3 regions of the Clostridium gelidum genome follow, and region 2 is predicted to be linked to each of the others. Evidence: riboswitches for the same ligand, from Rfam matches in the RefSeq annotation. Region 2 holds a riboswitch; each other region holds the start of a gene.
The links. A riboswitch is a leader RNA that binds a small molecule or an ion and turns the genes downstream of it on or off. The one in region 2 is predicted to bind cobalamin.
Positions count from the first base shown of each region.

Region 1: another riboswitch for cobalamin. It lies ahead of psyc5s11_RS17365 (energy-coupling factor ABC transporter permease); the one in region 2 lies ahead of psyc5s11_RS13280 (ABC transporter substrate-binding protein).
Region 3: another riboswitch for cobalamin. It lies ahead of psyc5s11_RS19295 (sirohydrochlorin cobaltochelatase); the one in region 2 lies ahead of psyc5s11_RS13280 (ABC transporter substrate-binding protein).

Region 1 is NZ_AP024849.1:3,767,769-3,771,053, reverse strand. Features, by position in the region: gene cbiQ (cobalt ECF transporter T component CbiQ) at 1-778, shown strand, start outside; gene psyc5s11_RS17370 (energy-coupling factor ABC transporter ATP-binding protein) at 791-1,615, shown strand; cobalamin riboswitch at 1,663-1,799, shown strand; gene psyc5s11_RS17365 (energy-coupling factor ABC transporter permease) at 1,956-2,708, shown strand; gene psyc5s11_RS17360 (energy-coupling factor ABC transporter substrate-binding protein) at 2,708-3,031, shown strand.
Region 2 is NZ_AP024849.1:2,957,704-2,960,988, forward strand. Features, by position in the region: gene psyc5s11_RS13270 (Nramp family divalent metal transporter) at 1-565, opposite strand, end outside; gene psyc5s11_RS13275 (metal-dependent transcriptional regulator) at 765-1,238, shown strand; cobalamin riboswitch at 1,317-1,489, shown strand; gene psyc5s11_RS13280 (ABC transporter substrate-binding protein) at 1,668-2,582, shown strand; gene psyc5s11_RS13285 (FecCD family ABC transporter permease) at 2,599-3,285, shown strand, end outside.
Region 3 is NZ_AP024849.1:4,204,883-4,208,167, forward strand. Features, by position in the region: gene psyc5s11_RS19290 (cobyrinate a,c-diamide synthase) at 1-306, opposite strand, end outside; gene psyc5s11_RS19295 (sirohydrochlorin cobaltochelatase) at 383-1,219, opposite strand; cobalamin riboswitch at 1,465-1,648, opposite strand; gene psyc5s11_RS19300 (hypothetical protein) at 1,956-2,375, shown strand; gene psyc5s11_RS19305 (right-handed parallel beta-helix repeat-containing protein) at 2,692-3,285, shown strand, end outside.

The DNA of each region.
Region 1 (3,285 bases), 810 kb from region 2:
ACACGGTGAAGGGATTTCCATTGATTTTTATGCTTATGCTTCTAAAATTAGACATTGGAATGCTACTTTTAAAGTATCTTTATCTGTTTTGACTCTGATTCTTTGCATTGTATTGGACAATCCCCATGTATCTGTTGCAGTCATTATTGCAATGGCATATTTGACCGTTATGAAAGGAGAATTTTCAGTAATGGAATACTTGTCGATACTTGCGATTCCAATCGTCTTTATCCTGCTTGGCACTTTTACCATTGCCATTGATTTTTCAAGGAAGCCCATGGGGCAGTATAATCTGTATCTTGGTTTCTGCTATGTGTTTACGTCTCATGCAAAGCTTAAGACCGTGGTATTTTTGATTTTGAAGGTTTTTGCAGCTATCAGTGCTCTACAGATGATGACACTGTCGACTCCATCCTCTGAGATTATCTATGTGCTTCGAAAGGCACATGTGCCAAAGCTTATTGTAGAACTCATGAGTCTTATTTACCGTTATATTTTCATTTTGATGGATGTTTATGCTAAAATGAAAAACTCCGCAGAATCACGATTAGGCTACTGTGATTTTAAAACTTCCTGCTATACATTTGGAGGCATTGCAAGCAATATGTTAGTTATTTCATTAAAAAAGGCAAATGCTTATTATGATGCCATGGAAGCCAGATGTTATGATGGAGATCTTATATTTTTGGAAGAAGATAAAAATGTAGAGACAAAACAAATTGTCATCGCAGCAGCATTCATAATTTTTTTAATTATGCTCTGGGCCTTTACAAGATAGAAAGGAACGATTATGGGAAATTTAATATTAAAAGTCGAAGATCTTTACTACATATACGGAAATGGAAAGCCTGCATTGGAAGGCGTAAACGTGGATATCTATGAAGGTGAGAAAATCGCTGTTCTTGGTTCCAACGGCTCTGGAAAATCCACATTTTTCTTGAACGTGGATGGTGTACTTACACCGCAGCAAGGGAAAATCAGTTATCGTGGTACAGTTATAAGTAAAAAGAATTTAAACGAGCTTAGAAAAAATATTGGAATTGTATTTCAGGATGCAGACAATCAAATCATTGCATCTACAGTTAGGGCAGAAGTTGCATTCGGACCTATGAATTTAAAGCTTCCAAAAGAGGAAGTACTAAAACGGGTTGATGAAGCACTATCATACATGAACATATCTGATTTCAAGGATCGTCCTCCTCATTATTTGAGCGGTGGTGAGAAAAAGCGCGTAACTATTGCTGATATCATTGCTATGAAATCGGAAATTATAATTTTTGATGAACCGACAGCAGCACTAGATCCTTTAAATGCACATATGCTAGAAGAAGTTTTACTCAAGCTTGGAGCAGAGGGAAAGACCATGCTTATTTCTACTCATGATGTAGATTTTGCATATAGATGGGCTGAAAGAGTTATTGTTTTCTGCATGGGGAAAATTATCGCAGACGGAGCGCCTCTAGAAATTTTTCAAAACACTGAAATTTTAAAACAGGCAAATTTGAGACAACCAACCTTACTAGAAGTCTATGAATCCCTTGTAGAAAAACATCTGTTAAAAGATACAAAAGACTATCCGAAAAGTACACAGGAATTCAAGAAAATGCTTGAATAATAGACATTTTCTAGACAGTTTGGCATATACATGTTATGATACTTTTGATAATTTAATATCTATTGGTGCCAGCAAATATTTGTTAAGGCAACGGGAAATGGGTGAAAATCCCATGCGGTCACGCCACTGTGAAGGCAAGCATAAGCTGCCAAGTCAGGATACCAGCCAATGTGATAAGTTGTTATATTTAGTTACGAACGATGACTAAGTGTGGTTAGCGATAATAATCGCTAAAGTCCTATCCTAGGACCGCACACCTGATTTATTTTTGTAAATGCAGGTGATTTATATTGTCTAGTTTTTGATGTCGTTCACATTAAAAACTATAGAGGAGGAAAAAATGAATCAAAAAGAAAAGAGAATTGTCGCACTTTGCGCAGCCTTTGCTTTAGTTTTCGGAGTAGCTCCGGCGGCAAACGCAATGCACATTATGGAAGGTTATCTTCCACCAAAATTCTGCATTATGTGGGGTGTTATATGCATTCCATTCGTAGTAGTAGGTTACTTATCAATTAAGAGAACGTTGTCCAAGCACCATAGAGCTATCACTATTCTTGCCATGGCAGGCGCATTTGTTTTCGTACTTTCATCTTTAAAGATTCCGTCAGTAACAGGAAGTTGCTCACATATGACTGGTACTGGACTTGGTGCAATATTATTTGGACCAAGCGCTGTCAGCATCCTAGGCATTATTGTACTGATTTTTCAAGCAATATTGCTTGCTCATGGGGGAATTACAACTCTTGGTGCTAATACGTTTTCTATGGCTATTGCAGGTCCCTTCGTTTCTTATGGAATTTATAAATTATGTAAGATGCTAAAAGTTAATAAACATGTAGGTATTTTCTTGGCAGCATCAATAGGTGATCTATTCACTTATTGTATAACTAGTGGTCAGCTTGCACTTGCATATCCGTCTGAGAATGGTGGTGCCCTTGCATCTGCAGTAAAGTTCCTTGCAGTATTTGCACCGACACAAATTCCACTAGCAATTATCGAAGGTATTCTAACTGTTGTCATCATTATTGGCCTTGAAACATATGCAAAATCTGAACTAACAGATCTTGGATTTATGAATGGAGGCGAAAATTGATGACAAAGACGAAAAAAACAGTCGTAAGTTTATTAATTATTGCTGCATTGATTGGCATTATTCCATTATTCGCATTAAAGGGTGCCCAGTTCGGTGGTTCTGATGATGCTGGAAGCAAAGTTGTTACCCAAATTACAGGTACTGAGTATAAACCTTGGTTTACACCTGTTATGGAAACTTGGATTGGTGGAGAATTACCTGGCGAGATAGAGAGCTTACTTTTCTGTGTACAAACAGGTATTGGAGTTGGTGTTATTGCTTTCTTCATGGGAAGATTTGTAGAGAGAAATAAAATAGAAAATCAGAAGAACAAAATAAAATAATATTTTTTCGTATGATTGAAATATAAAGAAAAAACGGTGATGCAAAAAGCAGCAGCGCCTAGCAAAAGCCTTGTCCAGTACTATACTGGACGGGCTTTTTTTATAAATACCCAGTAACGGTATATAATTTTAAAAACAAGATATAAGATTACTAAACTTTCATGGATTTTAAGTTAAAACTAAAATATATTATGCACATACAATATATAGTGATAAATTATGATATTTAAACAATATATAGTTATAATGTACAT
Region 2 (3,285 bases):
TTGTATATGCAATACTTATTACCGCAACAAGTATTGATATTATAATTTCAATTGTCTTCTGACCGTACTTTTCCATATAGCAAATTATAAATGTTATAATTGCAGTAAGAAGTCCTGCATATATCATAGGTATATGAAACAGTAAATATAATCCTAATGTTCCACCAAGAAATTCTGCTAAATCTGTAGCCATGGCACCTATTTCAGCAATAATCCAAAATATCCAATTTACAGACTTTGGGAATACTTTGGCGCACATTTCAGGTAGATTATGACCTGTAGCTATTCCGAGTTTTGCAGACATAGTCTGCAAAAACATAGCCATTAAGTTACTCCACAAAATTACCCAAATTAGTACATAGTTAAATTTTGACCCCCCACTGATATTAGTTGCAAAGTTACCTGGGTCAATATATGCCACACTAACAACAAAAGCAGGTCCTAAAAATTTTAGCAGTTCTTTTAACTTGCGTGATTGTTTAAGTATGTTATTTGTTCCTGTTTTCAAAATAAAAAGTTTTTCTGGAGATACATCAATATCTCTTAAGCCTAGTTCGTTTTTCATAAAATATATCATCCTTAATAATTAATCCTATTTTATATACTTTAAATAGTTATGAATAGTTAATTTTGTTAGTCTAAACTAATTTATTTTATAATATAAGCTATGTAGTAAATTGAAAAAATGATACACCAAAGTAATTATTTTATTTGTTCAAGCATAGAATGTATTTAATAGACTATAGCGCAAAGTAGGTGAGACTATGACTAAAAATGATTTTTATACTTTTAATGAATATATGAAAAAAGAAGATAATTGCCTTACTGCGTCTCAGGAGGATTACCTTGAAATGATATATAGATTATCTTTTAATACAGGATTTACAAGGATTCATGAACTTTCTAATATCTTGAATGTAAAGCCTCCTTCTGCGACAAAAATGGTACAAAAGTTAGCAGAAATGAGGCTTTTGAAATATGAAAAATATGGGATTTTAGTCCTTGAAGATACTGGGAAACTGCTTGGACAGGCACTGATTAACCGTCATAATGTTATTGAAAGTCTACTGCGAATACTTGATATTTCAGAGCTTGATATATTAGAAGAAACTGAAAAAATTGAACATACTATAAGTAATCAAACAACAAAATGTTTTCAAGATTTTGTGCAATTCATTAAGGACAATCCAGAGATAGTTATTGAATTTAAAACCTACAGAAAAAACTTAAAGTTATGAAAAAATATTTTTTTTATTTAATAGTTTATTTTCTATTTTTATTCTCTCTTTTTATGTTTTAAGTTGACAGTACATGAGTTATTGAATATAATTTTTAAAATAGAGTATGACATGCAATAGGGAATGAAGTGAAATTCTTCAACTACCCCAGTAACCGTAAAACTGACGAAATCAAAATGGCCACTGAGAAATTGGGAAGGCTTGAAAGTAGAATGAAGTTAAGTCGGGATACCTAAATGTTATATGAAATTAATATCTCCTGAGGGTGGGATATTAGGTAATAATATATATTTATGTTTATTAAAGCTTTAGTTATTTACTTTAGTTTTATCTTTCATGGATTTATACAATTATGTATTTTTAGGCATACTCTCAAAAGGGTATGCCTTTTAATTGCCCTTAAATTTTCAAAAATTTTAGGAGGACATTATGAAATTAAAAAATAAATTTTTATCATTAGTTTTTGTAGTTATATTAATTATGACTATGCTAGTTGGTTGCACAGAAAAGACTACAGCAATGGTCGATAGAGCAGGAAACAAGTTTGATTTACCTAAAAAAGTAAATACTATAATATCCACAGCACCATCTAATACAGAGATATTAGTGAATCTTGGTCTTGCAGATAAATTGATAGCTATAGATAAGTACTCCGCAGATATTAAGGGTTTAGATTCAGATTTACCTAAAATTGATTTTAGAAATCCAGATGCAGAAACAATTGTAGGTTTAAAGCCAGATATAATAATAGCTTCAGGTCATAATAAATCTGGAAATGACGATCCCTTTGCAGCAGTAAAGGAAGCTGGAATAGAGGTTGTATATATACCAGTAAGTTCTAGTATAGAAGGTATTTATGAAGATATTAATTTTATCGGAAAAGTTACAGATACTGAGAAAAAAGGTACAGAAATAGTAGATAATATGAAAAATGAAATAAATTCTATTAAAGAAATTGGAAATACAATAACTAACAAAAAAAATGTGTATTTTGAAATAGGATCAACTCCAGCTTTATATAGTTTTGGTAATAGTACATTTTTAAATGAAATGATAGAACTAATTGGAGCAAAGAATATATTAGCAAATGAAAATTCATGGATATCACCAAGTGATGAAATTATAATTAAAGCTAATCCAGATGTAATACTTACTAATGAATCAGCAGAAAATATTGTTGATTCAATTAGAACCCGTGATGGATGGAAGGATGTTACTGGGATTAAGGAAAATAAGATATTTGTTATTGATAAAAATTCATCCTCTAGACCATCTCAAAATATAATAAAAGCGCTTAAAGAAATGGCTAAGGCTGTTTATCCTGAAAAATACATACAGAAATGAGAAGGTAATAAATACTATGCACATTTATAAAAAATCATTAAAAACTATAGACAATAATAAAAAAGGAATAATATTAATAATTTTGTTAACATTTTTGGTTTTATGTATTGGAACTTCTGTTGGAAGTGCTAATACTAGCATTAAAGATATTTTATCTATAATTGGACATAAAGTATTTGGCATCCCACTATCTAAAGGTATTGATAATAATGATGTAGCAATAATTTGGAATTTGAGATTGCCAAGAGTTTTATTAGCTTTTATAGTAGGAGGTTCACTTTCCGTAAGTGGTGCTGTAGTTCAATCGGTACTTAAAAATCCACTAGCGTCACCATATACTTTGGGAGTATCCTCTGGCGCATCCCTTGGAGTAGGATTACTTATAGTCACAGGATTCTCAATACCTTTCATAGGGAAATTAACAATGCCAATTATAGGTTTTTTATGTGGAATTGGAACTGTATTTGCTATCGTGAAATTTGCATCTACAGTTGATAAGGGCATGTCAAATACAACTATAATTTTATCAGGTATGGTGTTTTCTTTGTTTTTTAATGCTATTCTCACAACTATAACAGCATTGTATAGTGAAGATATAAAAAGCATAATACTTTGGCAAATGGGCTCCTTTTCTATGAAAGGATGGTCTTATGTAAAAATTGGTATACCGTTTTTTATAATAGGAATTATTGGAGTTATGCGT
Region 3 (3,285 bases), 1.2 Mb from region 2:
ATATGTTGAACCTTTTTCGGATACTCCAATTCCATCGTACAAGCCCATTACCCCTTCAATTATTCCAACATCTCCACTACCTTTAATATAACTTTTTATAGTACCTTCTTCACCCATTAAAAAAGTATCAAGATTTCTTGACGCTTTTTTTGTTACCTCAGTGTGGAATGCTGGATCGATATAATCTGGTCCAACTTTATATCCTTGAACCTCTAATTTTCTATTTTTAAGTGCTTTCATAAGTCCAAGGGTAAAAGTCGTTTTTCCGCCACCACTACAATTTGAAGAAATGATTATAGATTTCATAATAATTTCCTTTCTATTTCACAAATGTACAGTTTGAAATTTATAGTTTTAATTTAAAATTTACAATGAGTAATTATTAATTGCTTTTATATCTAAGTTTCTTAGTTGTTCCCGCATTTAAATATTTTTCATGAATAGAATCATAAATTCTATTTATATAAAGTTCATTAAATTTATCTACTTCGCCAAGTCCATGCATATGTAAAGTTACTTCTATTCCTTCTCTTTGTAGTATACTCTTTAAAGAATCTTCTTCATCTGATGCCATATCATTTTTCACATGATCCCCTGCAACAACTAATAATGGAACAAGCTTTGTTTTCTTTATTCCTTTATTCTTAAGCTTATTCAATACAGTATCCGCTGTTGGATATCCTTCTACTGTTGCTACAAATACATTTTCATAACCATTGTCAATTAAAACAGTTTGAAGCATTCCATACACTGCATTGGCGGGATGTTCAGTGCCATGTCCAAATAATACAACACTTTCCTCTCCAAGTAAAACATCTTTAATACTATCTATAAATAAGAAGTAATCTTCAGGAAGTCCATTCATTCCCTGATAAAAGAATATAGGTCTTCCAAGTTTAATAACCTTAAAATCATCTTTTATATTTTCTACAACACCTTTTATGTAATCAAATTCTTCTCCCGGAATTATATGTAATGGTTGAACTATAACTTCTTCAAATCCTTTAGCTTTTAAATCTGCTAAAGCTTCTTCTGGAGTTAATATGATTAAATTATCTCTTTCTCTTAATTTTTTTATTATAATATGAGCAGTAAATGCTCTAAATACTTCGTAATCTTTAAATTCATCCCTAACTCTATCTTCAACCTTTTCTATTGAATTTTTAAGCGCATCTAAATGACTCGTTCCAAAACTTACTACTAAAATAGCCTTTTTCATTTGATTTCCTCCTAAATAATAATCTAAAAAATAAATTTCATTTCATTACTTTTTTAATTTATGTATCAATTTTATTATTTTGAATATACAAAAAATCCCCATTACCCGTTTTTAGGCAAAGAGGATACATAATAACAAATTAAGAATGTAAAACTTATCTATAATATAAAACTCCACTTAAACGCTTCACTTCACTTAGAACTACATTCCACCATTTGCTAGTATCTTCCCTCCGAAGGTAGCATTTTTTATAAAACTTCTAGGCAGGTCTCCTGACTTTGGTGTCATCCTAAATCTCTTCCTTCCCAAGAATAATTTCTCAGTGGATATTTTAGAGATTAGTCCTCCATTACAGTAGCGGGGGCTGTAGTAGATTTGCACTACTTTCCCTTTTAATTTTTTAATAAAACCTAAAAATCATTTTTAACTATATATATATTACAAAATTACCAAGTCAGATTACTAATCTATTTCGTGTCCTTGACTTATTATTCCTTTCACATCCCTTACCTCTAAATTATAAAGTACTAAAATACTTTATTCAACCCAAAAGTAGTTTTAATTTAATTATTCATTGCAAAAGTTTTTAAGACAGAAATAATTTTGATTTACAATTCATTTTATTCTAGTATAATTTTAATATAAGACATCTGAAAATATCTGTTATATATTTGACTTATTACTTCAGATTTCTAAAAAAAATATTAATATAACAAATTTTAAAGGCGGTGCAATTATGTCAGCATATATGATTACATATTTTATAAGCGATACTACTGGACACAATCATGTACATGATGAAAATTGTGGATGTGGTGGAGATCACTCACATTCTCATGAAAAAGAAGATTGTGAATGTGGCGAAGATCACGCACATTCTCATGAAAAAGAAGATTGTGGATGTGGCGAAGATCACTCTCATTCTGATGAACCTGTATATGGAGAAGCTCATTTAATTGGAAAAATTAAATCTTTAGGCGCTTGGGCTCAATTTTTACCTCAAGGATTTTTTGTTAAAACAACTTCATCTGCAAATGAAATATTTGCTGAAGTTAGCTCCGTAGCAAACAAAGGAGATCTTATCTTTGTAACAAAAATAGATGCAAAATCTTCAGCATTTGCAAACCAAGCTGTTTTAGATTGGCTAGCAAAATAGAACTTTAATATGAAGTAGTATACGGCGGAATCAGGAGTTCGATTCTCCTTTTATCACCACTATAGTAAACATCAACATTTAGGTATCTAAATTGTTGGTGTTTTCTTATTGTCCACTCATCTGCAAAATAATCTGAAATAAAGAATCTATTCCCTTAGCAGTTCTACTATAAAAAAAATATATAGATTAATTCATGAGTTGTTTTTTATAGCACTCTTTTTTATGCCTACAAATTGGAATTAAATATAACATTTCTCATAAATTGTTTATTATGATAAAATAAATATATTAGAACATAAAAAGGGGGATAAACAATATGCAAAAGTTAAAATTAACAAAAGTAATAGCTAGTTTATTAGTAGTAGCTTCAGTATTGTCCTTAAATTCAATAGGAGCAAGTGCTTCTTGGAGACAAAATAGTAAAGGATGGTGGTATACAGTAGATTCATCAGCTACAGGCTGGATGAAAATTGATGGAAAATGGTATTATTTTTATTCTGATGGTTATATGGCTCATGACAAAACAATTGATGGTTTTAAATTAGGTTCTGATGGTGCATGGGTAATTAATCAAAAGGCAGCATCAACAAGCAATTCAGATGTGAAAATTGATGAGGTTACTGTTGAAACTGCTCAGGAATTTGTTAATGCCATAGGTTCCAATAAAAGAATTTTATTGAAACCAGGAGTATATAATCTATCAAATATTGATCAAATTAATAAAGCAGATAATTCAGTAATATGGAACACCGTATATGATGGAAACGAATTAAATATTCAAGACGTTCATAATTTAACTATCGAGGGTATAGAATCGGGAAATGTAGAAATAAAAGTAGCACCTCGTTATGCTCATATAATGAACTTTACTAATACCAGCAATATTACTATAAAAAACATTATTGCAGGT